3 regions of the Paenibacillus sp. 1182 genome follow, and region 1 is predicted to be linked to each of the others. Evidence: predicted binding sites of a transcription regulator. Region 1 holds the regulator's gene; each other region holds the start of a gene.

Region 1 (10,828 bases):
GAATCTGAGCAACCGTGGAGGGGATTTCTGGGAAACGGTGGCGAGTGATTCAGAGTCCTGTCTTGGTCGTTCTTGCCCATGGTTCCGCAAATGTTATTATCATCGTGCACGCCATGAAGCAGGAATAGCGGATGTTGTTATTACGAATCATTCTAAGTTGTTCACAGACGTCAAAGCCAGTCATCAGTTATTGCCGAGCTATGAACATCTGGTGATAGATGAAGCCCATCACCTGGAGGAAGTAGCTGGTAAACACCTAGGTATGCATATGAAATATTTCACACTCGTGCATACACTGACGCGACTGTTCAAAGACAGCAAGAATGGACAACTGCCTTCACTTCGTCAACAGTTGGCGAAATCGGGACACGAGAAGTCGGCAGATTGGGCCTCAACCATTGATCAGCTGTATCCGCTCGTGTTAGAGGTGAAGGAAACTTGGGACCTGCTAAGCGACAAACTGTTTGGCATGTTGCCGGAGCGAAGTGATGCGACACCGGGTGAAACAGGACAGTTTTCTTCCCGTCTCAAACCTTCGGCCAAGCCTGCAAAGTGGGATCAGGCGGGAGCTTTGGAAAATCAGCTATATGTAACAATGAGCGAAATTTTGCGCAAGGGCGACAAGCTGATGCTGGACGTCAAGGAAGAACATGACGATTATGCGGCGGATAGCCTTATTACAGATATCACGGGTCTGCTCAAGGATTTGGCGGGGATTCGAGAAAATTTGCGCTTTTTTATCCGACTCGATGATGAAACAACCGTATACTGGCTCGAGGCGAGCGGGCAATTCCGTAGTAAATCATTGCAATTTTATGCGGTACCCGTCGATGTGAGCCGCCAGTTGAAAGAAATGTTTTTTGACAAAAAAAGAAGCATTATTCTGACTTCTGCTACCTTGTCGGTAGATAAGTCGTTTCAGTACATGATCGATCAGCTCGGCTTACAGGAGGCCGCAGATCAAGAGCGGCTGATGACTTCGCAGCTCCCGTCACCCTTTAATTACAGGGATCAGGTGTTGCTGGTTATTCCACGGGATTTCCCAAGTGTGAAGGGCAGTGTAGGAGATGCGCATTTTGTAGATATGCTCGTTAGCTCTCTAGGAGCGACTGCTCAGGCGACACGTGGGAGAATGCTCGTTCTGTTTACGTCCTATCGGATGCTCCGGCAAGTGTATGAGCCGCTCAAAGAGGCCTTAGCATCCAGCGAAATTACTGTGCTGGGACAAGGTGTGGACAGTGGAAGTCGCAGCAAGCTAACCCGCCGGTTTCAGGAAGCGAAAGCTTCTGTATTGCTGGGGACCAGCAGTTTCTGGGAAGGCGTCGATATTCCGGGGAAGGCTCTGACTTGTCTAGCCATTGTTCGCTTGCCGTTTCAACCGCCGAATCACCCGCTGCTGGAGGCAAAAAGCGAACTGCTCCAGCAGCAGAAGAAGAATCCATTTATGAAGCTGTCTGTACCGCAAGCGGTCATTCGCTTCAAACAGGGATTTGGTCGGTTGGTACGTACAGCGAACGACCACGGGGTCGTTATCGTTTATGATACGCGTGTGATTGAATCCTATTACGGAAAGCACTTTTTGTACTCGTTACCGGGACCAAAAATGGAGCATATGCCATCGGAGCAAATGGTGCCCCGCATCGCCGAATGGCTCCAATCCGCCCCGGAGACAGAGGCATAACGGACGGACATAAGTATGTTCGTTACAATTAGGGGGAGCAAGTATGAAATCAGATAAAATTTCAGAGGCTGTCGTACGGAGGTTACCCGTATATTTACGTTATCTGAATGCACTGCACAAACGGGAGGTGGCTACGGTCTCTTCTCAAGAGTTGGGACAGAGGCTAGATTTGAACCCGGCCCAAATCCGTAAAGATCTTGCTTATTTTGGAGATTTTGGTCGGAAGGGTATTGGTTATGATGTTTCTTATCTCATTGAGAAAATACGCCATATCCTGAAAATCGACCAACAAATTAATGTAGTATTGGTCGGAGCGGGTAATCTGGGGCAAGCCCTTTCGAATTATAACGCTTATTTAAAAGACAATATGAAGATTGTAGCGGTATTTGATGCGTTTCCGGATAAGGTAGGAACCAAGATCAATACATTGGTCGTGCAACCGATGGATGAACTGGAAGCGACTGTGAAAGAAAAACACATTCGAATCGGGATTATTACCGTACCTGATTTTGAAGCACAGCACGTGGCTGACAGGCTTATTGAGAGCGGAATTGGAGCGATCCTGAACTTTGCACCGACTACTCTCAAGGCACCAGCCAACATTCGGATTCATGCCACAGACTTTACAACTGATTTGCTTAGCCTCGCTTATTATTTGGAGGACGGAAAGGAAGAAACCCAATATGACAGTGAATAAATGGATGATTAAAAACGGATCTTTTGCCATAAATGGACCAGAAGCAGGGGTAGTCCATGGTTTTATGATTGTGGAGGATAGTCGTATTACTTATATTGGCGAAACCTTGCCTGCGGGTGAGGAAGAGACGGAAGCGATCGATGGTAAAGGGCTATTGTTTTTACCTGGTCTGATCAATACTCATGGTCATGCGGCGATGTCTCTACTGCGTGGGCATGGAGATGATTTGGCACTTCAAGTATGGCTTCAAGAAAAAATGTGGCCTATGGAAGCCAAGTTTACTTCTACAGACGTGTACTGGGGTACGTCCTTGTCTGTGCTGGAAATGCTGAAAGGTGGAACAACAACCTTCCTCGATATGTACGATCATATGGATGAAGTGGCTCGTGTGGCTGAAGAGTCAGGTATTCGTGCAAGTCTGATGCGTGGAGCAATTGGACTATGTTCGGAGGAAGAACAGCGAATCAAGCTGGCAGAGGCCGTGACTTTTGCACGTAACTGGCACGGTAAAGCAGACGGGCGTATTACTACGATGATGTCTCCGCACGCGCCATATACATGTCCACCTGCGTTTATTGAAAAATTCGTACAAGCTGCGCATGATCTGGACTTGCCACTGCATACGCACATGTCTGAGACGATCGCCGAAGTAGAGCAAAACGTACGCGACTACGGTTTGCGTCCGGTTGCACACTTGGATAAGCTTGGCTTTTTCTCCCGTCCTTCGCTTGTTGCCCATGGCGTTCATTTGAACGACGAAGAAATAGCTTTACTGGCAGAACGTGGTGTAGCGGTTTCCCACAATCCTGGCAGCAACTTGAAGCTGGCAAGTGGTGTGGCAAGAGTGCCTGAATTGCTGCGTGCAGGGGTTACGGTTTCTCTCGGAACGGATGGTCCTGCCAGCAATAATAACCTGGATATGTTCGAGGAAATGCGTCTGGCAGCACTTATTCACAAGGGTGTATCCGGTGACCCTACGGCAGTTCCTGCAAGTGAAGCGCTGCGTCTGGCAACAGAATACGGTGCAAAGTCGATTGGTTTAAAAGAAGTAGGAGCGTTGGCAGCAGGCAACAAGGCTGACTTTATCGCGTTGGATCTGAATCAGGCACATTTCTTGCCGCGTACAGATCTTATTTCCCATGCGGTATACTCTGCAAGCGCCAAGGACGTGGCTCATGTGTGGGTAGACGGTCGTCAGGTTGTGAAAAACGGCGAATGCCTGACTATGGACGAGGAACGTATCAAACATGAGGCACAAGCCGCCTTTGAAGGGCTGCTGTCGCGCTAATTCAGGTGTCACATCCCCTTAGAGAGGAAGCACGGGTTTGAAAAATAAGAAAAAATGGATAGCGGTCGCCATTTTGGCCGTGATACTGATCCTGGTCAGCATTTTCTGGTATTATTCCTATGTTACTCAAGACCAGGTGGCTGAGAAAAATGCCGCTATCATTAAGGCCAAGCAATCAGGTGGTCTGGTTAGCACGACTCAAACATGGAAGTCTGTGTGGGATCAGGTTTATTGGGTGGTTCAAGGGAAAAATGCACAGAATGAAAATATAATGGTATGGGTTCCTTTTCAAAAAGTGGAGGGACAACCTAACGTACCTGCCGCAGATAATAGCGGTGTTCATACCGAGCTGCTGAAGAACGGAGTCGACGAGCAAAAAATGACGGCGCTAATTCAGCAGCAGCTTCCAGGTGTGAAAATTGTAAGCCTCCAGCCGAGTGTGTTCAATGGCGAATATGTGTGGCAGCTGTTTTACGATGATGGAAGCCATCATTACTATGCCTTTTACCGTTTTTCAGATGGGGGAGCGACGGGGGTAAAGTATACTTTGCCCAATAACTGAGCTGGTTGAGGATCAGCAGATGTGGAATGAATGACTAGTAAATGATTAAAAGCTCAAGAAAAAGACGTAAATGCGATGAAATTCGTATTTACGTCTTTTAGTCTTGCTATGCCGTAAAGATGAGCTGAATGCCAGCGAAGCATCTTTACCTACCCAACTTCTCTCCTAAGGCAAATTCATCTTTATGGCGGGCAACAGCGATCGTAAGATCAAATCCTACGCTCAGCGTTTCGCCTCCACCTTAACCAAAGATTTTGCCTCATCACAACTCCTCCACACATTGCCTTCGATATTAGATATACGTTATGATATACTATATTTTATAAGTGATAGACAAAAATGATAGAAAAAAGAATTGCTGATCGCTGTAAGATCATGCAATTTGGTTGTTTGTTGACATTCGTCCCGTTTCTTCTGTGTTTTACATTTTGAGAGGAGGATGTTGTTTGAAATTGCGTGCAGTTCCTATCGTTGTGGCGGCAGTTTTGGCAGCTTTGCTGCTATTTGGGGGATGGTTCATTTACCGTCAGGTTACAATGCAAAGCCCTCTGGAAAAACTGGTTTCTCAATATCCAGGCGTGACAAGCGCTCAAATAGATATTAAACAGGATCAGGTTGTATTGAAACTAGATCTCAAACCGCAGGCGGATGTGGCCGGATTAGTCGATGTGGTTAAGCAAAAAGGGCAAACCATCATTGGCAGCCGTACCATTAAGCTGGATATTGAAGATCGTTCCAATTCAGCACTGAATCAATGGTGGTCTGAGGCCATGTTTCCTGTAGCCGAAGCGATGGAAAATAAAAAGTATACTCAAATTTCATCTACAGTTGAGCAGATGAAAAAGAAAAAGACGGGTATCAAAGCTGATACCGACATGGATTCGAACAATGTCTATATCCGACTCAGCGAAGGTAAAGCGACCAAGTTTATCGTATTGCCACGTCAATCTCAGCAAATGGGGGTATGGCCTAATGCCTAGATGGATCAAGGAAACATTAATCGGCATAGTGCCGGTGACTATTATATTTCTCGTTTTTATTGGGGTGAATATTATCCCTCTTCTAGTTGCTGGCGTGATGCTCAGCGGCTTGTTAATGCTCATGCATGCGCGTGGTGGCTTGGCCGTAGGTGCTGGGCAAGAACGTAAACGCAAAAAAAGTGGTCCGGACAAACTGACTTTTGAGGAAATCGGTGGGCAGGAAAGCGCTAAGCAGGAGCTGCGTGAGGCCCTGGACTTTTTGAATCGACATGATGAAATTTCTAAGTTTGGTATCCGTCCATTAAAAGGTGTTCTGCTCACAGGTCCTCCGGGAACAGGGAAAACACTGATGGCGAAAGCAGCCGCACACTATACTAATTCTGTATTTGTTGCAGCCTCAGGTAGTGAATTTGTTGAAATGTACGTTGGTGTTGGCGCGGGTCGTGTCCGTGAGTTGTTTCGGGAGGCACGTACTCGTGCAGCCAAGGAAAAGAAGGAAAATGCGATTATTTTTATTGACGAGATCGACGTAATTGGTGGTAAACGTGAGGGTGGACAGCAACGAGAATATGATCAGACTTTGAATCAGTTGCTGACAGAAATGGATGGCATTTATTCGGCAGATACACCGCGAATTTTGATCATTGCAGCAACAAACCGTAAAGAAATGCTGGACAGTGCCTTAACGCGTCCAGGGCGTTTTGACCGTCATATTCAAGTGGATTTGCCTGACAAGAAGGGCCGTCTTCATATTCTTAAAATTCATGCCAAAAACAAACCGATTCAGGAAGATGCGAATCTGGACAAAATTGCTGAGGAATCTTACGGGTTTTCCGGCGCACAGCTGGAGAGCGTGATGAATGAAGCGGCAATCTATGCGATGAGACAGGATCAGAAAATGATTGCGCAGAAGCATCTGTCGATGGCAATTGACAAAGTAATGATGGGTGAAAAGACAGATCGAGAATCGACGTTGGAAGAGAAAAAACGTGTAGCGATTCATGAACTGGGACATGCTATTATGGCCGAAATTGTTCGTCCCGGTAGCGTAAGCCAGGTAGCACTTAGCCCACGTGGGAAAGCGCTTGGCTATGTGCGCCACAATCCACAGCAAGAGCATTATTTATACACCAAGCAGTTCCTGGAGGAGCAGATCATGATCTCGCTCGCAGGGGCCACGGCGGAAGAAATGTACTATGGCGGTCGCAGTACCGGCTCAAGTAATGATTTTGAGCAGGCGCTGAACATCGTCCATACGATGATGACTTCCGGTTTGACTTCACTTGGCATTATTAACATGGAAATGGTAACGAAAGAAGAACTTATGCGGGAAAATGGCGAGATTATGGCTGACCTGCATACCCGAACTTTGGAGTTGCTGGAAAAGCATCGTCCTGTGTTCGACAACTCACTTGACATCCTGATGAAGGAAGAAACTCTGTCTGGAGATCAATTTAGATGTCAATTTAGTGAAAATGCTTTATTACCAGCATAATTTTTTATGCTGGTTATTTTTTTTTACTTTTAGTCCGTGCTAAGATATTATTATCTATTGGGACATAAACATGTATTTTTCGACAAAGAAGGATACAATATATGAGAGTGACCAGGAAAGGGTGGAGTAAAGAATCATGCAATTTAAAAAAATCGGCGTCATCGGCGGCGGCACCATGGGACAGGGGATTTCTGAAATGCTCGCGTCCAAAGGAATCGATGTGCTGCTGGTAGAGCAGACACCAGAGAAACTAGACTACGCCTACAATATGATTGAAACGAGTCTGGACAAACAACTGGAAAAGTGGGCAATTACTCAGGCTGAGAAAAAATTGATCTTATCCCGTATTCAAAAAGTAATCCATTTGGCGGAGCTCGGCAGCTGCGATATGGTCATTGAGACTATTACAGAGAATCTGGACGAGAAGAAAGCAGTGTTCCAAGAGCTAGACTATGTGTGTCCAAGCAATATTATTCTTGCAAGTAATACATCCACGCTGAGCCTGACCGAGCTTGCTAGCTCGACCAAGTATCCTGAGCGTGTTATTGGTATGCACTTTATTTATCCAGTATCCCGTATTGATCTTGTAGAAATTATTCGTGGTTTGAAAACTTCGGACGATACATTTGAACACACTAAAATGTTCGTGGAAGAAATAGTGGAGAAAAAAGGAGTCATGATTTATGAATCTCCTGGATTCGTAACAAGCCGGATTATCTGTCTGCTGATTAACGAAGCGGCCCATGTACTTCAAGAGGGCGTGGCTTCCGCTGAAGATATCGATGACGCTATGCGAATCGGCTATAACTTCCAAAGCGGTCCTTTGGAAATGGCTGACCGCTTTGGTCTAGATTCCGTTTTGGCTGCTCTGGAGCGTATGTTCCGTGAATTCGGCGAATTGAAATATCGTCCGTCCATCGTTCTGAAGAAAATGGTGCGTGCAGGTAATCTGGGCGTGAAATCGGGCGAAGGCTTCTTTAAGTACGACAAGGATGGTGACCGGATATGAAAATTCTCGTAATCAATGCAGGGAGTTCTTCCCTGAAATACCAATTGTATGATATGACGGACGAGTCCGTTCTGGCAAAAGGATTGGTAGAGCGCATCGGTATGGATTCCTCCATTCTTACGCATAAGCCAACCAATAAAGAAGAATACACCGAAGTTAGCGAAATTTTGGAACATACTACAGCCATCCGTAAAGTGCTGAACGCACTCACAGATGCTGAACATGGTGTAATCTCCAGTACTAGCGAAATTCAGGCTGTAGGCCACCGTGTGGTTCATGGAGGCGAAATCTTCAAACAGTCAGCAGTTGTAACGCCTGAAGCGAAGAGTGAAATCCGCCGCTTGTTTGACCTGGCACCACTGCATAACCCTGCTTCCATGATGGGGATTAAAGCGGCTGAATTGAATATGCCAGATGTACCGCAGGTTGTGGTATTTGATACCTCGTTCCATCAAACCATGCCTGAAAAAGCTTATATGTACGCCATTCCAAGAGTGTTGTACAATAAGTATAAGGTTCGTCGTTACGGTGCCCACGGCACTTCCCATGATTTTGTAAGTAAGGAAGCTGCCAAATTCCTTGGTCGTCCTTTGGAAGACCTGAAGATTATCACTTGTCATATCGGTAATGGTGGTAGCGTAACAGCAGTTCAAGGCGGTTTGTCTGTTGATACTTCCATGGGTATGACTCCACTGGAAGGTCTTATGATGGGTACTCGTAGTGGTGATTTGGACCCAGCAATCGTACCTTATGTCATGAACAAAGAAGAATTGACTGTCAATGAAGTCAATTCCATGCTGAACAAGCATAGTGGACTTTTAGCTATTTCGGGTATCAGCAGTGACATGCGTGAAATCACAGAAGGTATGGAAAAAGGCGAAGCTAATTCTACATTGGCATTCGAAATGTATGAATACCGTCTGCGCAAATACATTGGATCGTATGCTGCCGCAATGAACGGGGTAGACGTAATTGCATTTACAGCAGGTGTAGGCGAGAACTCCATCGTTCTGCGTAAGAGAGTGTTGGAGCAATTGACATTCCTCGGTATCGAGCTGGATGAATCGTTGAATGCTATTCGTTCTGGCGAGCCTCGCCGGATTACAACTGCAAATTCAAAGGTAGAAGTACTGATCATTCCAACGAACGAAGAACTGGTTATTGCCCGTGACACGTTCCGTCTGGTTCAGTAGTTCGGTTCGAAAGTGTAAACTTTATGCATGCGGACTATTGTTTGAGTTCCGCATGCACCAAACAGCGAGAGCAAACAGCCTGACCCAGGGGGAAGGGCTGTTTGATTTTCGGTTAAGAGGAGAGAGACGGTCATGACGAATAAAAGTACGATTGCCCAAGTGGGCCGCCATGTAGGGGAAACGGTTACAATCGGTGCTTGGGTAAACAATAAACGATCTAGTGGTAAAATTCAGTTCCTGCAACTGCGCGATGGTAGCGGGTATATTCAAGGGGTTATCGTGAAAAGCGAAGTGTCCGAGGATATTTGGAATGACGCCAAATCCTTGACTCAAGAGAGCTCCCTTTACGTTACAGGAGTGGTGCGTGAAGAACCGCGTAGCCAATCGGGCTTTGAATTAACGGTTACAGGCATTGAAATAATTCATTTGACCGAAAACTACCCGATTACACCCAAAGAGCATGGTGTAGATTTCCTGATGGATCATCGTCACTTATGGCTGCGTTCCGCCAAGCAACGTGCTGTTCTGATCGTACGGGCGGAAATTATCCGTGCTGTACAGGAATTCTTTAACGGCAACGGCTTTACGAAGGTGGACCCACCCATTTTGACTCCTTCCTCTGCAGAAGGCACAACAGAATTGTTCCACATTAAATATTTTGATGAAGATGCGTATTTGACACAAAGCGGACAGTTGTATATGGAAGCCGCGGCAATGGCGCTGGGCAAAGTATATTCCTTTGGTCCAACTTTCCGTGCGGAAAAGTCTAAAACACGTCGTCACCTGATTGAGTTCTGGATGATCGAGCCTGAGATGGCTTTTGTGGATCATGAAGAATCCTTGCGCGTTCAGGAGCAGTTTGTAAGTCATATCGTGCAGTCTGTTCTCAAAAACTGTGCGAAGGAGCTTGAAACAATCGGACGCGATGTTTCGAAGCTGGAGCAAATTCAAGGCGAATTCCCACGTATTACGTATGATGAGGCGATTGCCTTCCTTCAAGGTGAAGGTTTCGATATTCCATGGGGAGAAGACTTTGGTGCTCCTCATGAAACGGCGATTGCTGAAAGATATAACAAGCCTGTGTTCATTACACATTGGCCGACTCACATTAAGGCATTCTATATGAAACCAGACCCGACCCGTCCAGAGGTTGTTTTGTGTGCCGATATGATCGCTCCTGAAGGCTACGGCGAAATTATCGGGGGTTCCCAACGGATTGATGATCCAGCATTGATGGAAGAACGTTTTAACGAGCATAACTTGGCTCGTGAAGCCTACCAATGGTATATGGATTTACGCACCTATGGTACCGTTCCGCATTCCGGCTTTGGACTGGGCCTGGAGCGTACAGTAGCATGGATTTGTGGACTCGATCATGTACGTGAAACGATTCCGTTCCCACGTATGCTGTATCGTTTGTATCCGTAACCGATGACCGGATCATTCGACAAGACGTCAGCGGCAGAATGGGCGGAGGGAGTAGCCTTTGCTATGGAAGCCGGAATGGTCCAGATTCCCTACGCCCTGCTCAAGCATTATCGGACACTTCGGCTGACGGATGGTGAAATGCTGCTACTGATGCAGTTGCTTGCCTTTAAACAAGCAGAACGTAATGAATTTCCAACATGGGAACAATTGCAGTCACGTATCGGATGCACTGCGAACGAAATCGCACTCTATTTCAGTAAGCTCATGAAAGAAGGATTTTTGAGAATCGATTCCGTAGAAGACCGCAGCTCATCCGTACAATTCGAACGTTACAATTTGACGGGGCTGTACCGTAAGTTGGCAGAATGTATGATCGCTGAGCGTAATGAGCAGCATGATGAAGATGACATTTTGTTTGCCGGAAAGCCGGATTTACTGAATGGAATATCAGAATCCTCGCTTACAGAAGAACGGAATTTGTTCACGATTTTTGAG
Region 2 (10,828 bases), on a different contig from region 1:
GCGTTCACAGCTCAGTGGAGCCACGTGACCACAACCGCCAGGTTCATATTGCTGTCACGATTGACGGTGTCACACACACGATGGACCCTAAAGCATCAGTATTTTACGATGATCCAGCCCAATTTACAAAGCATCTCGATTTTAGCTCTGTCGTAATGTATGATGCCGAACAGCTTCCTCTGCAAGCCACTGTATCTGGCAGTGTATCCCCAACCGAATTTGTAGGGGATTTGGATCTGAGATATGTATACGAGCATGAACGGTTCCGGGTGGGACCTATTGAATTTGAAGCTTCCTCTCCCTTTTGACGACTCTCGCAGAATAAGGTAGCATGGGATTAAATGCTAGACTGGCTGGTTTAGCGATTTTCCGAGTGAAAGAGGGGATCAATCATGTTTACATATGCGTTGGACGAACGCACAGTCCTTCGGCCGCTCACCAAGGAGCATGTGCAGCCTCTGTTTGAGCTGATCGAAATGTCCCGTGACCGCCTGCGTCAATGGCTTCCATGGGTAGACTCTACCACGGAAATCAGCCACACAGAGCAGTTCGTGCAGGGCGCCTTGAAACAAGCCGCAGAGAACGGTAGTCTGACCGCCGGAATTTGGATAGACAACGAGCTTGCTGGCATCATCAGCTACCATGAGATCAATTGGACTCACCGCTCCGTTAGCATCGGATACTGGCTTGGACACGGGTACGAAGGACAAGGTCTAATGACCAGCGCCTGCCGCGTATTCGTTGAATATGCTTTGATGGAGCTGGACTTGCATCGGGTCGAAATCCGCTCTGCAACGACGAACCGCCGTAGCCGCGGTATTCCGGAACGTTTGGGCTTTGTGCTCGAAGGCATTGTACGCGAAGCGGAATTGCTGCCCGACGGCTACATGAACCACGCAGTGTACGGTATGCTCCAAAATGAATGGAAGCAACTTCGGTAATATTGTATTGTACAACAACGCCGCAGACCTGAGCAGGTCTGCGGCGTTGTTGGTTTAGGCCGGGCATACAACCGAATTGCTGTCTGTAGCCTCCCGCCTATTTTAAGAAATAGGCCATTAACACATCATCTACGAATTGGCCTGCTATGTAAAACTCCTCATGCAAACGTCCTTCAATCGCGAAACCACTTTTTTCATAAAACATAAGGGCTTCCGTGTTGCATGAGAGTACACGCAAACTCAACTTACGTATGCCCTCCGCAGCTGCAATATCCTTCATGGAGTTCATGAGTGCCGTCCCAATGCCTTTGCGATGATAAGCTGGATGTACAGCTATATTTATTTCGAGTACATGACAATTACTAGCCAACAGCGTTGGAGGACGAAATCCAATATACCCGCAGAGTACTTCCTGTTCGATGGCGACCAGTTGAGAGCCTGGAGGCGTATTACGCAGAAACTCCCCGCGCGACTTCCAGGACAGCGAGGCGGGAGCCGTGCGTTCATTCCATACCAATTCATCCAGCGCAATCAGATCAGGAGCATCCTTCATCTCCGAATGACGTATCGTCAAGAGTTGACTTGTAAACAATTCCTTTCAATCCTTCCTGTGAAGGCTTTCCTGAAGCAATAACTACAATCATCCGTCACTTATTGTACCATAATTACAGCATAATACTGCATTTTTATTAGGACTTAAGAACTGGGAACATCCGCCTTGGACGTCATAGTATTCAAAGTATCCGAATGATGCCGGAAACGGTTCAACCAGCTGTGCAGGACGAAAAACAGGATCGACAACACCGCTACGCCTGATGCAAGCCAAAGTGTAGGCGGTAACCCACCGCCATCATACAACTTCCCCATAATATAAGGCCCCATTACCCGTCCGGCTGCGCCAATGCCCCCCACAAGCCCAATGTAAAAGGGTGCACCCCGACCTCCATGATCAGACAGGAATGCTGGAACCGCAGGTGCAATCAGCATTTCTCCCAGGGTCGCCAGAACCATAGCGAATATCATTCCAGTATAGTTCTGTGTGCCCAGCATGACAATATAAGCCGCCAAATAAAATCCTCCGGCCCATGTCATTTGCGCTGAAGCGTGATGAGCGTACAGTCGTTTTATCCAAAAAATAATGGGTTGTGCGGCAAAAATAAGGATACCATTCAGTGTCCATAGTAACCCATACATCGTTTTAGGCAAGCCCTGCTCAATAATATGGGGAGACACTCCTGTATTCCAGATCGAATTGCCGAACCATAAAAAAAGTGAGCCTAACCCCACAAAGAGATACAATCTGGTATCACGAAACAGCAAACGAGCTGGGATTTCCTCTCTTTTCTTCACAGACTTGCTGAGCTGTACTTCTCCCTCTTCCCGATCCACCCTGCTTAGATAAGACCAGAAGAATCCGGCAAATACCGCAGAAGTCACTCCGTTCATCACAAAGCTGAGCTGATAGGAGAGGTCAGCCAGAACGCCACTCAATCCCGTACCCACTGCAACCCCAATATTGTTAGCGACATAAATAATATTAAATAGCTCTCCACGAAGGTCAGCGAAACGAAAACCTACAAACGCCTGAATCGCAGGTACAGATACGACATTAAAAAAGCCGATAAAGCCCATCATGATGACAAACGCTACCCAATGACCGCTGGTAAATGGAAGCGCGAGAAGTCCCAGCGCGTTCATCGCGAGTGAGCCAACAATCAGCTTCTTGGCTCCAATACGGTGATAGAGGGCTCCGCCCAACACTTGACCAAAAATTCCGCCCAGAGACTGCACTAAAATCGCAATTCCTGCATCTCCCATACTACGGTTTAGCTCGTCAAACACATACATGCTAACCAACGGCCACATCAGGGAACTTCCAGCAGAATTAATCAGGCTGGCAATGAGAAACACTTTCACTTCTTTCGGATAAGACTCCAACCATTTCATATCTTTTGTTTCTCCTTTTGCATCTGACGCCATAAAAGGCATAATCTCATTGGCGCTTCACATTCACCACCGTTGAGAAGAAAGTAGCCCCCTGTCCCATATCCGACAGCCGATCAGAGGTTAACACATTGACACGCTGTCTGCGTCCTTTGCCTTCCCACCATAATCCCTGACTAATCACTGTACCGGGCAGCATCAGATCGGTGACTTTGGCTTTCAGCTCATACGTCCCCCGATCATTCCATACGGTAACCGGCTCCCCGTCCGCGATGCCTCTTGTCTGAGCATCCTCCGGGTGAATTTGTAGCAAGGGCTCCCGCTCCAGTCGCTGATGCTTGGGCAAGTTAGCGAAAGTAGAATTCAGAAAATTATGGTTTGGCGGTGAAATAAACATTAATGGATACCGCTCGTCCGCTTGCGGTCGGTGCTCTCCGTCGTACCCTTCAATCAGCGGCACATAAGAAGGCATCGCGGGCAGACCTGCTTGTTTCATTTTTTCCGAATATAGCTCAATCTTGCCTGAAGGCGTGGTTAAACGATCCAAATAAGTGGCCTTTGGCGTCATATCAAGCTTTACAAAAGGTGACTTCTTTAAGGATTCCAAGGTCACACCGTTGAGATAAGGGTTCGTTGGATTATCAAGCGCGCCTGCGATCATCTCCTCTTCACTTTCCGTAAAGGCAGCTTCATCAAAGCCCATTGCCCGTCCGAGCAGGCTAAACAGCTCATAATTGCTTTTGCTTTCCCCAAGCGGATCAATGACGGGCTGCTGCATTTGGATATAGTGGTGCCAGTACGATTTGTATAGATCTGTTCCTTCAAAAGAAGACGCGGCAGGCAGCACAATATCTGCATAGCGGGCCGTATCGGTTAGGAATAGGTCATGAACGACTGTGAACAAATCCTCTCGTTCAAATCCTTTAGTCACCCGTTCCGAATCGGGGGCTACAACTACCGGATTACTGCAATATACGAATAACGCCTTAATCGGCTGTTCCTTCTGTAGCAGCGCTTCTCCGATCCGGTTCATGTTAATCATCCGGGCATCCGGGTTCTGTCGCAGATCAGGACGCTCCAGATGGGCGCTGTTAATCTTGGCATAAGCGCCGTTGGAGCGTGACGCTCCCCCGCCGTGCTTCAGCCATTGTCCAGTGAGCGCAGGCAAGCATGTAACCGCACGTACGTTCATACCGCCATTATCATGATGCTGAAGCCCATTACCGATATTGATATACGCTGCTCTCGCAGTTCCGTACATTTCCGCCAAACGGATAATATCCGCTTCCGGCACGCCGGTAATCCGCGAAACCCGCTCTGGTGTATAGGTCTTAACATGCTCGCGCAGTTCCTCATGACCTACTGTGTAGCGATGTAAAAATTCGTCGTCCGTCAGTCCTTGAGCGAACAGTACATTCATAACACCCAGCGCGAGCGCTGTATCCGTCCCCGGATATAACGGAATGAACCAATCCCCCCATTGCGCCGTCCGGTTACGATGAACGTCAATAACGACCACCTTAGCACCTTTTTTACGTGCTTTCTCAGCCAAAACGACCTGATGCATGTTGGTGCTAATGACATTACCACCCCACACAATAATGAGGTCTGCATCCTCCGTGTCCTCCGGGCTGGTGCCGCCCTTAAAACCCATAACGGACGCCCAGCCTTCATTCCCAGCCACGCTGCAAATCGTCTGATCCAGTTGGCTTGAACCCAGCGCATTAAAAAATCGGCGATCCATTCCATCCACACTCAATACGCCCATATTGCCATAAAAGCTGTAGGGGAGAATAGATTCCGGTCCGTCCGTACGGATCAGTTCCTTGAACCGACCTGTAATGGTATTGACCGCCTCCTCCCAGCTAATTCGTTCAAACTTCCCTTCTCCTTTGGGGCCTATACGCTTCAACGGATAGAGCACCCGATCAGGATCATATACCCGCTCCGTCATATTGCGAACTTTGTTACAAATAGCCCCTTTGGTAATGGGATGATCTGGGTTTCCAGTCACCTTGATTATCTTTCCTTTTTCCTTGTGAAGCAGGAGCCCACACGTATCCGGGCAATCTAACGGGCATACAGCCGGAAAAATACCGTCCTGCTGCTCCGTCATCCGCTGTCCCCCTTGTAAGTCTTGTTGAAGCGTGGCCTCACGAGGCGCGCTATTGCGATGATCCATAGTGTTGATGCTCCTTTCCGTTACCGTTTCCAAAAATTACACTGATCTTATCATATCCACAGCTTTGGCCGATGGCAAGAGAAGGATTTTCCCACACAGCCGCTCTCCAAAATATTAAAAAAATCCGTCTGCTGCATAGAGCAAAACGGATTTTTTAAGAATTATAATTTTTTTCAACATCCTGTTTCATCATATCTTACTGAGGGTAAAAAAGATCAAGGCATCATGGACGAGAGCACACTCATCCTCCATGCCAAATCATGGACCACTCCCAAAAAAATCCGCCATGACAGGTTTCGTTCCCCCGGGCCTGTCATGGCGGATTTGCTTTGTTCATTGCTGTTTAAAGTACCGTGATTAGGTAGGATCAATCAACGGATTGGATGTGCAACCGAAGAAGTAGTTGGAGATTCATTCACTGGATGTGCGTTGGCTTGAGGCTTTTTCAGATAGGCCAACCAGTAGGCTCCAGCCACAAACAGGCTACCTCCTACCAAATTCCCCAGCCAGACCGGAATGAAGTTCATAACATAATCTGCCCATGAAAAGTGGCCTGCAAAAATAGCCGCCGGAATGAGAAACATATTGGCAACAACGTGCTGAAATCCAATAGCCACAAAGGCCATGGTCGGGAACCAAATCCCCATAATTTTGCCGCCAATGGAGTCTGTGCTATATGCCAACCATACAGCCAGTGCTACGAGCCAATTACATCCTATACCCGATATAAAAGACTGCAAAAAGCTTTCGTGTAGCTTATGTCCTGCCATATCCACCACTTTGTCCAGATAAGGGCCCGTTTCTGTTAAACCCAGCACATGCCCAAAGAAAAATGCAACGAATAACGCACCTGCAAAATTACTGAGCGTAATAATCGCCAAATTACGAAACATGACTCCTGTCTTAATCCGTCCTGCCCATCTCGCCAAAGGGACCGCCATCATATTGCCGGTCAGCAATTCTCCGCCTGCGATCAAAACTAATACCAGACCAATAGGGAACACCGCAGCTCCAATAAAGGTGGCAATGCTTCCCCATTCTTTAGGCGCACTTGCAATAACACGTATATCCAGCAAAAACCCGAGTGCAATAAATGCACCTGCCAAAAACCCCAGTACCACCGCCACAGTCCACGGGTTGTTCGCCTTGGCCACTCCTGTTTCCACCGTCTTTTCAGCAATTTGCCCCGGTTTATAGCTCGCCATATATCCCCGCTCCTTTAATATCTATTCACTAAAATATTCTTCTTTCATATTTTATTTAAAATCAGTGATTAAGTTTGTGAAAAAAATCACTTTCGTAACTATAAAAAAAACAGCCCCTGAAAAAAGGACTGTTTTTCTGTATTATTACATCTACTGCGCTACTACGCGCTTTACATTTAATTGTATTCTTCCTTTTCAACTGCTCTTAAGAACCAAAGAACTCCACCAAGGCCTACCATGGCCACGACTACAAGAAAAAGGATATAAAACAAACCCATAAGTTACTTCCCCCCTGATCCTTATGCTACTCTATATTGTACTATAAGGATTCATCCGTACGCCTCAGATTGTTGACAAACTTATGAACAATGTCACAGACAAATCTAATTATACAGTAACTGGGTTCCGTTCAGATATTGTAGGCAATGCTTGTAAACCTGCCGCGTTCAAGAAATTCCAAGGCTTGTTATAGTGCGGCTGGAAGAAGAAATCGACAAAGGCCAACTGGTCAATGGTCATATGGTTTTGAATGGCTACGGATAGCGTGTTAATGGATTGCGTCAAATCCACCTTCGACATAATTTGAGCACCCAGAATTCTCCGCGTCCCCTGTTCATATACCACTTTCAGTAACACTTTTTCGGAGGTTGGCATAAATTCAGGTCGGTAGCTGTCCTCAATGGTTACAGCTTCTACAGTCATGCCTTCATCTGTTGCCGCAGCTTCCGTCATGCCTGTTCCTGCGATATTGTCTTCGTAAATTTTGATACCCGAAGTTCCTTGGGTTCCCATGTAGGCAATGGTTGGTTGCACCAGATTACGTGCCACCAGCGTACCCATACGAACTGCGTTGGTTGCCAAAGGGATATAAGCCGTTTTGCCGGTCGGATTATAGCGAATTGCACAACTGTCGCCTGCTGCAAACACGTCCGGGCAACTACTTTGCATATAGTTATCCACAATGATCGCACCGTTAGGCAACATATCTACCTGACCTTTGAGCAGATCCGTTTGAGGTCGGAAACCGATGCAGAGAATAACAAGCTCTGTTTCATATTCTCCTTTAGAGGTCACGACTTTACTTACCTTACCGTTCGTACCCTCAAAACGACTCACCGTCTCGCCAAGTACCAGCTTAATGCCATGTTCCTTCAGGGAACTTTCAATCCGGTCTGTATACTCATGGTCCAAATACTTATTCAATATACGATCAGCACTGTCGATCAGCGTTACATTTTTACCATTCATTTGGAAAGCTTCTACCAATTCAACACCAATGTATCCAGCTCCCACGACTGTAATGTTCTGTACGTGCTGGGCTTTCTCAATGATATCATTGGAATGATTATAGTTTTTACAGAGCAAAATATGATCAAGTTCAATGCCTTCCAGCTTTGGAATAATGGGCCATGATCCCGTGGTCACAATTAGTTTATCAAATGTGTCTGTAAATTCCTCACCTGTTTGGAGATTACGGGCATGCAGCGACTTGCCAGCCGTATCCACACTCGTTACCTCATGAAGCATCTTGGTCACTACACCCAAGTCAGACAGTTGATCTGGAGACGAATAAAACAGGCCGTGCGGATCTTTGACGACACCACCTACGTACAGCGCAATACCACAAGATAAAAATGAAATATTATCATTACGCTCGTAAACGGTAATTTCTGCATCTGAATAACATTTAGCTGTGTTAACGATAGCTGCTGTGCCTGCGTGTGTACATCCGATAACTGCTACTTTCATGTTGAATTCCTCCTTGGTGTGTGGGCATAAACTGTATAATAATTGTGAATAGTTTCACGTAAACAGCTCGTTAGTGTTTGTGATTTATTTCACTTCATGCACTTATTATAGTGTGATATTTTTCACATTACAATAGCTTTTTGTGATATTCACAATTTGTCCACATTTAAAAAAGAAAGGATATACGAGATCAACTGTTTGCTGAAATGTTTTTTTGCTCCATTCAGTTTCCCCTGTAGGCGGCCTGATTATGCCCATGGAATCGACTTTCACATGATGCTCCCCCCTTAGACAAATGCACATGTAGAGAACAAAAAAAGGTCCGCTTCCCGGAGACATGCCGGAAATCAGACCTTTTTAAACATATATTTTGGAATGAAGGCAAAGCTACTATAGCAATTGCTCAATGGCTGCTTTCATCGCTTCTGGTGACTCCTTCGGTTCAAAACGACCCACAGGTACACCTTCACGATTCACAATGAATTTCGTAAAATTCCACTGAATTGTCCCATTTTCCTGTTCTCCAGGCTGTTGCTTTTTCAAATATTCAAACAGAGGCGCTGTACCCGGTCCATTGACGTCCACTTTGGCGAATACCGGGAAATTAACCCCGTAATTCAGTTGGCAAAATTCAGACGCTTCCTCGCTGCTGCCCGGCTCCTGACCGCCAAATTGGTTGCAAGGAAAGCCTAATACAACTAATCCCCGATCCTTATATTCGTCATAAAGCTTTTGCAAATCCCCATATTGCGGGGTAAGTCCGCATTTACTGGCGGTATTCGCAATAACCAGCACCTTACCAGCGTAAGTATTCAGAGAAACCTCCTGATTCGCTGGTGTTACGGCATTATGTGAATAGACAGACATACAGCATCCTCCTTCGTGTCACTTGGTTTAGGTTACATAACCTATTTTAACCAAAAGGTGACGGACATGCCAACATCCACAGAGACTTTACCGTGATGCCACCACTTCGAGTCTGCGTTCTTCGCGTTCGGAAGCGGACATTTTGGGGCAAGTATAACAATACCGCTGACCTCCACCTGTCTTGTAATATTGGCAACAGGACGGTTTCATGTAGGTATTTTCACCAGGGCGGTAAGGATTGTCCAATTCAACGAGACGAACCGTAAACGGATTTCTTTTACGCCCGAATATCTCTCCCTCAAGTTCACGTGTCACATACATATAATCTTGTTCAAAGCGCTCCACATCCTGAGGATCAGTCAACGATGGCTGTACTCTATCCTTAAAATACAGCAATGCCAACGGAAACTGTCCCCACATTTGGCCGATAGATGCGCTCCCCACTGTAGCAATTGCTTCCAATAGGGGCCGCATCTGCAAACTGTAAAAGTCTCGTAACACTTGCTGGGCCTGTTCGGAAGAACGGTGATCCCCATTGTTCCACGTATTGTCCAGCTCTGTTAAGTCGATGACCTGAAGACTAATAGAGGGATATTGACCTTCATAACAAATATGAAATCTGAGATTAGAAACGGACAGGTCCCAACGGCGTTCACACAGGGATACCATAAAATGCTGCGCAAACACGAGGCCACGCAACTGGTTCACAAAATAAACGGCTGCGGTTAAAACGTCTTCAGCACGCAGAAGATCGCCGTAATACTCCATCACAGAGCGGATCTTATCTGGTTCAAGCCATTCGGCCACTGGCCCGGAATATACTGCATCCTCCGGCGTGACTCTCACTATGTTTGCTAGTTGCTCAAGCTGATCGTAATCCAGTGGTTTCATGGTATGTCCCCTTTAACCTCTTGCCGCTACTTGTGCTCTAGCATCACGTCGCTCAGCAACAGAACCCACAGGTTGCTTATCTTCCACATTCATTTCTTTTATGGCTTGGCTTACCGCAGGCTGTCCAGCCAAAGCATACGGAAGACAGAGCGGTACACCTGTACGAGGATCTGTTACAATATCAGCCTCAATCCCGAACACTTCACGCAGCACATCAGGGGACATAACCTCAGTTGGAGTTCCTACCGCCTCAGCTTTCCCTTTTTTGATTGCAATCATATGCTGAGCATACCGGGCCGCATGGTTCAAATCATGCACGACCATAACAATGGTGCGCTCCTCCGAAGTATTTAGATACTCCAGCAAATGCAGCACTTCCAGTTGATGCGCCATATCTAAAAATGTCGTCGGCTCATCCAGAAACAAAATATCCGTATCCTGCGCAAGTGCCATAGCAATCCAGGCACGCTGACGCTGACCGCCAGAAAGCTGATCAATCGGACGATCGTGGAACTCGCTCATTCCCGTTACTTGAATGGCCCACTCTACCATTTTGCGATCTTCCGCTTTCATGGAACCAAAACCTTTTTGATAAGGAAAACGTCCGTAAGATACCAGTTCCGTCACGGTTAATCCTTCCGGTGCAGTCGGATTTTGCGGCAAAATAGCCAGCTGCTTAGCTACTTCCCGGGTGGATTGCTTATGAATGGATTTACCGTCAAGCAGAACACTGCCGCCCTTAGGATTCATGATGCGAGCCATCGTCTTCAGAATGGTGGACTTGCCAGAACCATTTGCGCCTACCAAGGCTGTGATTTTCCCTTGCGGTATTTCTACGTTCAGATCTTCTACAATCAATCGATCTTCATAAGCAATATCCAGATTTGCCGTTTTCAGACGAAACATGTGGAATCATCCCTTTCCCTTATCCAATATATATAGTCACGGGCTTAACGCACGACTTTCATCAAAACTTCATTCTATCTTTATATAATAAAGATATTGATAATCATTATCAAGTGTTAACTGGTTTATTTCCTATATCATAC
Region 3 (10,828 bases), on a different contig from region 1:
ATCCCTGTCGTTCCTCTGTATATTTCTGCTTTATATAAGGTAATGAAGGAAAAAGGGCTGCATGAAGGGTGCGTAGAACAGAGCTACCGCCTGTTTGCTGAGCGTCTGTACGCACCAGAAACTCCTGTAGATGAAGAAGGACGTATTCGTATTGATGATTGGGAACTACGTGAAGACGTGCAGGCAGAAGTTGCAAAAATATGGGAGGCGCTGACGACCAACAATATCTACGAATTGTCCGATCTTGAAGGATATCGTCGCGAATTTTTCCAACTGTTTGGCTTTGAGTTCGAGGATGTAGACTATGATGCTGACATTGATCCCATCGTAAATATTCCTAACGTGCGCTAAGTCTTTTAATATCGTCATTATGTCAAAAAACAAAAAAAGCTGTTCTCCAGCAGAGAAACATTTCGTTCTGCATGGAGGACAGCTTTTGTTTTTAATTAAAAGGGACACTTATGTCCGCTTTGAACTGCAAATGATGCTAACATTGCAATTTTAAATTTCATTTGATATTGTACAGGTAGGCATAGCAAAATCCCTCTTCCTAACAAGAGGGTAAGCAAAGTTGGACAAGTCCTACCTTGACTGACCGTGATACTATTTGCTCAGCCCATCACACCCATATAAGGAGGTGTACAACATGGCAAAAGACGTTCTGTGTGAAGTCAACTCTTGTACGTACTGGGCCCAAGAGAATAAATGCAGCGCTAGCTCCATTTACATCGTAAGCAACAGACCTGAAGACACTCACAAATCCGAAGAAACAGACTGCAAAACCTTCGAAGCTAAGTAAATCTTTGATTTCAAGCCTAGCTTTATAATGAAGGAGCCCATGCCCGGGTTCCTTCTTTCTTATGATATTCTAACAAGAATGATAATTATTATCAAGTCCTTTTTCGGTACAGAAAGGCGCTTTTCGCTTGTATACAATCATTTCTCTGCTACTTTATAAATCCACGCTGAAAAGGACACTGCTGTTCTCTCTAAAGACAAAAAAAAGAAGCGTCGCTCTGAACGATTCGCTTCTTGTGCTTGACCTTTTGTAATTGTTCCTGCTTGGTCGGCTTCATTCGTATGTGCTGTGAAATCTCGCCATAATGGTCATTTGTTTTGCGGCTCTGTGCCGCGCAATAGATTCCAGCGCGTTTTGCCTTGCTTAGCGCTTTTTGTGTTTGAGTACGTGCCATACGGCTTCACTCTCCTTCATTGGACTCCTTTTATCATAGCATCCAATAGTCAAATCGTGAATGGTTTGTCTGACTCAAGCATTCTTCAATTCATTAAATGTCTGAAAAAATATCCGGATCGCCACTGGAGGCCGCTACAATAAAAACAATAACTATAAAAATGATGATCAGTGTATAAATCAGTGTACCGATAATACTACATACCAGTCCAGCAATGGCCATACCTCTGCCTTGCTCGCCATGACGATTAATTTCCTTCAGGGAAAGACTGGACAAAATAATACCCACAATTCCGATAATCAACCCAAGATAGGGAATGACAACAGATAAAATCCCGAGCACCATCGAGGCAACAGCTTTACTATTGGTAGGTGGAACTACTGGGGGCGGGTTAAATGGGGCGTTATAATCGTTCGTCTCCTGAAAAGGATCGGAAGATCGAGGCTCCTTGTACAAATCACTCATCTGTTAAATTCAACTCCAATACGAAAAATAGCAATTATATAAGTTCTAGGGTACCACAATCTTACAAATCAGGACAGTACTTATTTCGAATTTTTAAATTAGAACGTTAAAAAGAAGAAACATAGCGATATTAGCACTTTTTGAGGTAACTGGGCATACAGTATTTTACCTGTTACAGATCAATTGTGCTCCATGAGAGCATCCTGCCAAGGAGGTCGGAGCTATGCTATATCGTGCAACATCCCACAGAAAGCGCTCGCCTCACAAACGTTTAAATGCAAACACACTTAGGATAATATCCACTGCTATGCTGCCATTTTACAAAGCTATTGCAACCCGACGTGCTTTTGCCGTCCAATGGTCACGAGCTGTCGTTCAGGCGAATTTGGATCGGATGAAATCCCTTCTCTGCTCAGTAGCTCCATTTGCCGCCAAACAAGGCTTAGGCACGAACGGCATCGGCTACTTTATTTCCTTTTTAGCTCAGCCACCGATGCTCTATTATACGAATGGAACAACGATTCCACCGGGGACTGTGCAGTTTACATTTGAGCCGAGAGTTCATCGCGCCATCGCAAAAGCCGTTTTTCCGCTGTATCGCGAATTGGCACGTAATCCATGTTTTGCTTCTGCCTTAGCCAAAGCGATCAACAGACAAGACCAGCGTGCAGTTCATGTCATGATCCGTAGTTTGATTCCATCCTCTGCGCTGAAATCCGTACAAATTGAGGACGATGGCTTTGCATTGCTTTTTAAGTATTCCTTTAGTAAATACCCCTATCGCAATCTGCTCTTTCGAGAGTTCACTTAAAAAGGTTGCTACTAGCGTGCTTGCTTGAGTTCTCCAATGAGCTCTTTTCCCAGTTGTATGGCCATATCTGTCAGCACTCGGATTTCGTCCTTGGATGCATGGTCCAAATGTGTCCCGCAGCAAATGGCAAAATTGCCCGCAAACTCTTTTCGTAAGCGAACTGCAATTTCTTCGGTAATATAAAACTCCTTGTGATTTTGCAATTGCACAGTTTGAATCGGCTCGAGTCTGGCCCCTGCTGTAATCGTTCCCAAATGGGGCTGATCACCGCCAGAAATGAGTACAACGATATCTTCCCCCATAAAATAGGCATCCAGTACAAGACGGATACGTCCGCTTTCTTTTTGCAAATGAATCATATGATCCTCTCCTGCTAAAATATTATTGTGAAACGATTCACTTTATAGAGTTCTACTCATTGTATCGCTTCCTGAACGGTTCGACAATTAAAAATGGCCCACAGCAGCCTATAAACCGTAGCTTGCTGTGGGCCTTCATTGTTATTCTAAAACAAGCATTCCATTTCCTACTGGGTGTTAACGGATCGTGATCGTATGCACAGTCTTACCGCTTGCGCCGTCATTATCCGTCACCGTTAGCTCCACGGTATACGTTCCAGCTGTGGTGAATTTATGCTTCACCTTGGAACCGACCGCCGTATCACCATCCCCAAAATTCCAGCTGTAACTGACGATCTCACCGTCTACATCACGGGAAGCTTTGGCGTTAAATTGTACATTTTTGTTCTTCTTAGCGGATTCATTAGCCTGAATAATGGCTACTGGCTTCTCATTGGATGTAGGTGGATTCGGATCAGGGTTCTGTCCCCCACCATTGGTTACATACAATCTTCCCGGCGCCTCCGTCTCCACTTCATTTCCCGCTGCATCCCTTACCCGGATCACGATGACTCCGCCTTCCAGGTTCAGAGAAGATGAAGTGAAATAAGTACCTTCATAGTGGCCTGACGAAGTCTCATTTAATGGAATATCGTTGCGGCCCAAAGTGGACAGGTTGAAAGGCAGCTCCACATGGAAGGACGCCTCCAAACCGGATGCACTGTCAAAAGATACCCGTACTGACTGCCCTGGAGTAATACGCACATCCTCAGCAGGGTTAATGTTTTCAAGCTTCGGCAGAGCTGTATCGACATACACCGAGCGCGTAACGGTTGTTTCGTTTTCGGCAAGATCCTTGGCCGTCACCGTAATTTGATTTTCACCTTCGTTGATAAGCAATCGCTTGTTAAAGGTGCCGTCACTTCCAAATTCGGCTGGCTCGCCGTTAATCGTCAAATCGGTGAGGAATTCGTCATACACCGTACCGGTGACGCTCACGACACCCGCATTCGTACGGGCTCCTTCATCTGGCGAAGTCAGGATCAGACCCGGTTTAGTCTGGTCAAGTGTCACGACCACCGGTTCGGAACGATCCGTTATTTTGCCGTATACCGCTGCTTGGACACTTAGCGGATTAGCACCTGGTTGAAGATCAACCGACAAACTGAACTGGCGATCCTTCACCTTCGTTGTGCCAGCCAGCTCCTTACCGTTAAAGAGCTGAATATCGGCTCCTTCTGCCGGAGAAGTTCCTGTTACGGTAATCGTCTCTTCCTGCGTATAGGTAGCCTTCGTAGGAGTCGTAATCGTTGGAGCATTCACCGGATATCTGACGATAGCCCGGATCATGTAGTTACCCTCCTCCTCAGGTGATTGGCTCCATGTGCCGCTTACACCTTGCCAACTTCGAAGCGCATTGGGACTGCTTTCATCTGTAGCAAGACCCGGCGACTGTGTGCCTACAGCAGACTGTGTATATACGATGTAGAAGTCACCTTGAACCGTCACCGGCTCTGGGAGCTGTACCGTCGTCCATTGTGTCTCATCCCGTACGGCAGTCCCGTCGAATGGACCAGCCAACAATCGTCCAGGTGCTCCTGCGGCACCGGAGGCGTCATAGACAGAATATTGGAATGCCGTTCCTCCCGGATTCGGGAAGGCAGAGTTCCAGAACAAAAGCGATGCTCCTGTCACTTGAGTCACTTCCGACTCAGGTGTCATTCTGACTGCCCATGAATTGCCTGCCGCGTTAAAGGCTCTAGCATTTTCTCCTGTCCCGTCATCGTAAGCAATGCCTCCTTGGAACCCGATAAAAGGTTTCAACATGACATTCGCTTCCACACTACCGTTCGGAGGAGCAGTAACGGATACACTGTCGCTATAATAATTTTCGGCTGCAATGGACAACGTGTATGTTCCTTCCAGCACGTCCAGCGTAAATTCTCCAGCCTCATTCGTTTCGACCGGAGCAATGCGTGCATCCTCCACCACCAACACTTTCGCTTTTTGGATCGGTTCACCGGATTGCTTGTCGGTAATGACCCCGTGAATCGTACCGTGAGGTATGGCCTGAAGACTAAAGTTTGCTCTGATGACTTTGTTATTCTCAATCGTGACTGCTTTCGTTTGAGGAACGTAACCGTAGGCTTCAGCCTTCAGCGTATAGTCGCCGGCTACATGGGTGAAGCTGTATTTGCCCGTGGTCGGATCCGTTTTTACCGAACGTCCGGTTTCCAATACCGTAACCGTAGCGCTGGCTGGAAGACTGTCGAGACCGACACGTCCACGTTCCACCGTTGTTTCTGCCGGCTTCACTTTCTCCTGGAATTCACTCTTTTCAGTACTTGTAATTTTGTACAGCGGGAACTGTTCTTCCGCTTTTTCCAGCTTGATATTCGACTCAGGTACGATGTCCTTAGTCACTGTCGTAGCTGGAATGCCAAGCACACGGAAATCGTCAATATACCAGCCGTTCTTGTTCACACTGTTATCCGATTTCAAACGGAAGCGAATTTGGATTTCATTGCCGGCGTAGCTATCCAGATTGTAATAAACTGGAGCCCACTTTTTCCCGTTCGTATTGTGAGAGAATTTGCCCAGCTCGCTCCACGTGTCACCATTGTTTTTGGACACTTCCACATAACCGTAATCATAGCCAGCCTCAATTTCAAACCAGTGATTGAAGGTCAGTGTTGCGTTGCGTACAGCTTGCAAATTAATTTTTGGTGAAACCAGCGAAAATTCAGCTCCGTTCTCATAATTGCTATCCAGATCGGTTGCCCACACATTGGGTCTGGACGCTGCGCTCTCTGGTCCTACTTCCTTGGGAATGCCGCGTTCCCACTCATCCTTAGTACCAGAATGAGTCCAGCCATTATCCGAGCTGCCGTCAAAATGATCGCTATACAGCGTATCCGGCACGTCTACTCTCAGAGAAGCCTCATTCGACTTGATTCCTTCATTACCACTATAATCCTCAGCCGCCACTGCATAATGATAGGTCGCTCCACCGACCGTGATGGTATCTGTGAGTGTCAGTGCTGAGGTTGTACCGATGGAAGTATAATTTTTGCCTGATTGGGTAGAACGATACACCTTATACTGCTTCACATCTTCATCGGAGGAAGCATTCCAGGCCAGTGTGACGTTGCCTACAGTATCTGCTTCAGCAGTCAAATTGCTCGGCGCAGCAGGTGCAACGGTGTCTGGCTCCTGAATCGACAGATCGTCAATATACCAGCCATCTTTCACAACCGTATTGTCACTAGTAAAGTTGAACAGGAGGTATACCTTTTGACCCGCGAATGCCCGCAAATCAAGATATTGTGTTTTCCAGCCGTTGCTGGCGCCGGTAAATGATAATACCTGCTCAAACGCATTCTGATTGTTTGTGGTTGCTACGTACACTTTGCCGAAATCAGAATTGTTTTCAAGATCGTACCAATGCTTGAAGCTAACCAGTGCCCCTTTTGAGCTCTCGGTCAGATCAATCGGAGGGGCCATAAAATAACTGTTGGAGTTGGTCTGATATTGGCCTTCGAGATTGGTCGCGATGACCTTTGTACCCGAATGTGCGCTTTTAGGGCCGCTTGTTGGAGTTCCCCATTTCCAAACACTGCCCTGTCCACCGATATTAATACCGGCAATGTCTTTTTCAAAGTCTTGTGTGTAGCCTGGTTTTACCCCTTTAGAGATTTTCACCTTATATACTTCAGTTTCAAATCCGTTATTACCGTAATCATTTACACGAATATAGTATTCCAGACCAGCGCTATCCACCAAAAAAGTCGGGATGGATGCTTGATATGTACCATCTTTGCTGTCGCCGGAGGTCCGTTCCAACGGAATATATACATAATTTGACGTACCCGCTGTTTTGGCAAATGCCTCAACGGCTGTCACGCCGACATCATCCGTTACATGAGCAGTCAGAGGTATATCAATACCCTCGAATGCCGCAGCGGGCGGTGTATGCTCGAGAACAGGTGCTTCCAGATCGTCGCCACCCGTTACAACTTTACCAGACACGGAGCCCAGACCCTGCATGACCGAACCGACCGCATCCAGCGCATTAATGACACCATGTCCGTAGCCATTGTTTGGTGAAGTAGGATATGTGCTGTCCGTTCGTGGTGTAGCCGTATTCATCAAAATTTCCTCAAGTTGATCTACGGTAAGCGAATGATTCGCTTGCAGCAACAGCGCTGCAAGGGCCGCAACATGAGGTCCCGCCATAGAAGTACCGTTATATCCGCCTTTATAGGCGCCACCAGCAACAGATGACCGGATATTAACACCCGGCGCGGAAACTTCGGGCTTCACTTCACCATAGGGTGAGGGTCCTAACAATGAGAAGCTGGCCAGATTATCATTGCTATCCGTGGCTCCAGTAGCGAAGGATTCCGGATAGTTCGCCGGATTGGCTACTGAGGCAGGTCCGCCCGGATTGGAAAGAGAGGTGTTACCTGCAGAGAATTCGGGGAAAATTTGAGCATCCCGCCATGCCTGAACCACAGGCCGGAACCATTCATCAAGACCCGGTCCGCCCCCCCACGAGTTGTTCACTACGTCTGGAGCAAGCTCGGGATGAAGATTCCCTTGGGCATCTTTTGGCGCAAGCAGCCATTGACCGCCATCCAGTATAATTGCATCCGTCGTTTCCGGATTAAAAATCCGAACCGCAATCCACTTCGCGCCAGGTGCAACGCCCACTCGGTTCGTTCCGTTTTCCTCAGAGCCGACCATCGTTCCCATCGTGTGCGTACCATGGGAATCGGCTTCCTGATCGACCGGAAGCGTCGAATGACTATGCGGATCGTACCAGCTCAGCTCGGGATTCACGACATTGCCTGCCGCGTCCAGACCCCGCCATTTGCGATGAAGGGCCGGATGTGTATAATCTACACCTGTATCCAGATTGGCGACCACGATTCCGGTTCCGTCGATTCCTTTTTCCCAAACTTGTGGTGCGTTAATATGGGATATGTTCCATTCCACCGTAGATGGGTCTACAGCGTTCTTACCTGCATTGCCAGGCTTAGCCGATGTTTTGCCATCGTCCTTCTCCAGCTCTACAGCTTTCTCTACCGATGCAGACTTCGCCGTTGCTGCTGTCGCTGTTGCAGCTGTTTCAGCCGTTTTGGCATTTGCTCCCTCTGCTTGCTTGTCAACTGTCACCTTTTGCAGATAACGCGTTTCATTCGGTAAGACTTTATCGACCTCAGGTAGTTTCGAAATATGATCCAGCACCTCCTTGGTGCTTGTTACAGCCAATGCATTGACAATAAAATAGCTTTTATATTCCTTCACTCCGCCGCTCTCTGATTGCTTGTCCAAGTAATTTTCAAGCCCATATTGGGTTCTTGAAGCGGTTTCACGCAGAGAGCTGATCACATGGCTGCGTGCAGCCATTTTGGCAGCGGAGGGTGTTATTTTCTCAAGTGAGGCCTTTTGGAGAGCATTTTTGGAAACCTTGTTGGTGTCTACCTGTTCTTTTAATTTGACCAGATAGGTAACATAGTTATTCTCCTCAAACTGTTTGGTCAGTTTCGGAGATACCTTCGCGGTCGTGACCTTGTGAGAGGCTGATTTCAGCTCCAGCTTGGAGCCATCCGGTGTGTTATTCGCCAAAGCAGGTTGAACAAAGGAAAAGGCCATTAGTAAAGATAGTCCGATAGACAGTGGTTTCTTGAATCGTTTAGGTTTAATCAATTACTTTTCCACTCCTTTTACTAGGTTTAATGTTTCTGAAATAACCTGTACAGAGTAAGACCTCATGCCTTGCACATCAAACACACGGGTTGCGCAACATGATGTGGTTGGCGACCACCTCCTTCATAGAATATAGAGGCACAAAAATATTTGGCTGTTCATAGATGGCAGTACTTCATAGGCGAGTTTACAATCCCAATAGAAGAGCGATGAAATTCAGTAGAAACCAAGGAGAAAAAGCAGGAGAACTTCGAAGAAAAACATGTTATATCATTACAGTTTATATTAAAAATTGATATATAATCATATATTATGGAATAGTATAAAGTTATCAAAACAGATATACAAGTCATTTTTTTGCATTTTTCTTGAAATTCTATGACTTTTATATTCTTTTATGTACGAAAACCCCTTTTTAGCGGCTACGTAATTAGTGCATTACACGGTTAGCAGGTGTATGCAATCTCTGTACGAGCCGCTCAAAGGGATTTTCGGAAGACTTTCTTAATCCTGTCTGATTATTTTTACTTAAGTACGGAGTTCACCGCAGCAAGCGCGTCGATCAGACCATATCCGTAACCATTGTTCGGTGAAGTCCGATACTGGCTGTCTGTCAGCGGAGTTGCTGTTTTTGAAATAACATCCTCCAGTTGGTCCACGGTCAAAGATGGTTTGGCCTGAAGCAGTAATGCTGCTAATCCGGCAGTATGCGGGCCTGCCATGGAGGTACCGTTCCATCCCCCCTCATACACTCCGCCCGGTACAGAAGAACGGATGTTTACACCAGGAGCCGAAATTTCAGGCTTCACTTCGCCATAAGGAGAAGGACCGCGCAGCGAGAAGCTGGCTAGCTTGTTGTTAACGTCCGTGGCTCCTGTCGCATAAGCCTCCGGCAGATTTGCCGGATTGGCTACAGACCCAGGTCCGCCCGGATTGGACAGTGTTGTGTTGCCTGCGGAGAACTCAGGGAAAATCTGAGCCGCTCTCCACGCCTTGGTGACTGGACGATACCATTCATCCAGGCCAGGTCCACCGCCCCAAGAGTTATTCACCACATCCGGTGCAAGCTCAGGGTGCTTTTTACCGTTTTTATCTACAGGAGCAAGAATCCATTGTCCACCGTCCAGTAAGATGGAGTCGGTGGTATCTGGATTGAATACTCGAACCGCAATCCATTTGGCGCCAGGAGCAACACCGATTTCATTCGTACCGTTGCTGTCCGAGCCAACGCTTGTACCCATCGTATGTGTACCATGTCCATTTGAATCAGTTGGCAGCGATGCTCCATCAACCGCATCATACCAGCTCAGTTCTGGATTCACGACCTGACCGGAAGCATTCAGACCACGCCATTTTCTTTTCAACGCCGGGTGAGTATATTCAACGCCTGTATCCAGATTGGCGACAACAATGCCTTTGCCGTCAATGCCTTTGGCCCAAACCTGTGGTGCTTTGATTTTAGAGATATTCCACTCGACACGGCTTGGCGTTACCGCATCCTTATATACGGATTCTTCCACCGATTTTTGCGCATTCTCTTCCGTCACAGCCGTATCTACAGCGGCCTGATCTGCAACCACTTGGTCAGCTGTAGATTCCTCAACCACAGGCTGGGCATCCTTATCTATTTCTACCTTTTGCAGTTCCCGCTTTTCATCCGGTAAAATTTTGTCGATCTCAGGAAGTGTGGCCAGATTATCCATGACCTCTTTGGTGCTGGTGACCGCAAAAGCGTTCACGATAAAGTAACTCTTGTACTTTTTGACGCTTCCGTTATTAACTTCTTTCTTTAAGTATTCTTCCACGGATTGTTGCGTTTTTTCTGCTGTATCCATGAGAGAGTTCACAACTGTTGTACGTACAGAAAGCTTAGCAGCAGCGGGTGAAATCTGCTCTGCAGAGGCCTTTTGGAAAGCATGCTTGGCAACGGACTCCGTATCCACCTGATCCTTCAATTTAACCAGATAGGTGACATACTCACTGGCACTGAATTGTTGGTTCAGTTTGGCTGAAACCTTGGCGGAAATGGTTGATCCTCCTCTGAGGTGGTTGTGCTGGAATCCCCATATACCGGGGAAATTAGAGAAAAGGCAAGAAGAGCGGTAAAACTGACCGACAGCGTCTTTTTGATATTTTTCGACTTAATCAATACTTTCCATTTCCCTTTACTTGGTTTTTTAATTCTCAAGGACAACCTTCCGGACAGCTACGTCAAAAGCTCACAAAATAGCCTCTGGTACTCACCTCCTTTAAAAAATATAGATTCCGCCGGGGTGAAATCCATAGATCATCATTCTGAGGTGAACAAC

Evidence for each region. Region 1 encodes Rex, which represses fermentation and respiration genes when NADH is low (regulators of the CRP and FNR family bind a similar motif). Its sites were predicted from a motif close to TTGTGAAATATTTCACAA; they were not measured.
Region 2: JOD82_RS04740 (formate/nitrite transporter family protein) is a predicted target of Rex. The motif match lies at 6,347-6,364, and genes of this name have one in related genera.
Region 3: lpdD (prenylated flavin chaperone LpdD) is a predicted target of Rex. The motif match lies at 2,854-2,871, and genes of this name have one in related genera.

Annotation. Positions count from the first base shown of each region.
Region 1 is NZ_JAFICR010000001.1:207,944-218,771, forward strand. It holds gene dinG (ATP-dependent DNA helicase DinG) at 1-1,681, shown strand, start outside; gene JOD82_RS01080 (redox-sensing transcriptional repressor Rex) at 1,725-2,378, shown strand; gene JOD82_RS01085 (amidohydrolase) at 2,365-3,666, shown strand; gene JOD82_RS01090 (cell wall elongation regulator TseB-like domain-containing protein) at 3,704-4,228, shown strand; gene JOD82_RS01095 (hypothetical protein) at 4,675-5,208, shown strand; gene JOD82_RS01100 (AAA family ATPase) at 5,201-6,703, shown strand; gene JOD82_RS01105 (3-hydroxyacyl-CoA dehydrogenase family protein) at 6,840-7,712, shown strand; gene JOD82_RS01110 (acetate/propionate family kinase) at 7,709-8,905, shown strand; gene asnS (asparagine--tRNA ligase) at 9,038-10,333, shown strand; gene JOD82_RS01120 (DnaD domain protein) at 10,337-10,828, shown strand, end outside.
Region 2 is NZ_JAFICR010000002.1:363,584-374,411, reverse strand. It holds gene JOD82_RS04765 (copper amine oxidase) at 1-308, shown strand, start outside; gene JOD82_RS04760 (GNAT family N-acetyltransferase) at 393-941, shown strand; gene JOD82_RS04755 (GNAT family N-acetyltransferase) at 1,039-1,533, opposite strand; gene JOD82_RS04750 (MFS transporter) at 1,638-2,888, opposite strand; gene JOD82_RS04745 (molybdopterin-containing oxidoreductase family protein) at 2,935-5,067, opposite strand; gene JOD82_RS04740 (formate/nitrite transporter family protein) at 5,439-6,272, opposite strand; gene JOD82_RS04735 (FAD-dependent oxidoreductase) at 6,660-8,021, opposite strand; gene JOD82_RS04730 (glutathione peroxidase) at 8,412-8,888, opposite strand; gene JOD82_RS04725 ((2Fe-2S)-binding protein) at 8,976-9,779, opposite strand; gene JOD82_RS04720 (ABC transporter ATP-binding protein) at 9,792-10,685, opposite strand.
Region 3 is NZ_JAFICR010000009.1:163,038-173,865, reverse strand. It holds gene fabV (enoyl-ACP reductase FabV) at 1-351, shown strand, start outside; gene JOD82_RS18765 (DUF1540 domain-containing protein) at 647-799, shown strand; gene JOD82_RS18760 (hypothetical protein) at 990-1,193, opposite strand; gene JOD82_RS18755 (DUF4190 domain-containing protein) at 1,287-1,658, opposite strand; gene JOD82_RS18750 (hypothetical protein) at 1,882-2,469, shown strand; gene lpdD (prenylated flavin chaperone LpdD) at 2,481-2,828, opposite strand; gene JOD82_RS18740 (S8 family serine peptidase) at 3,006-8,519, opposite strand; partial or broken gene JOD82_RS18735 (S8 family serine peptidase) at 9,044-10,668, opposite strand.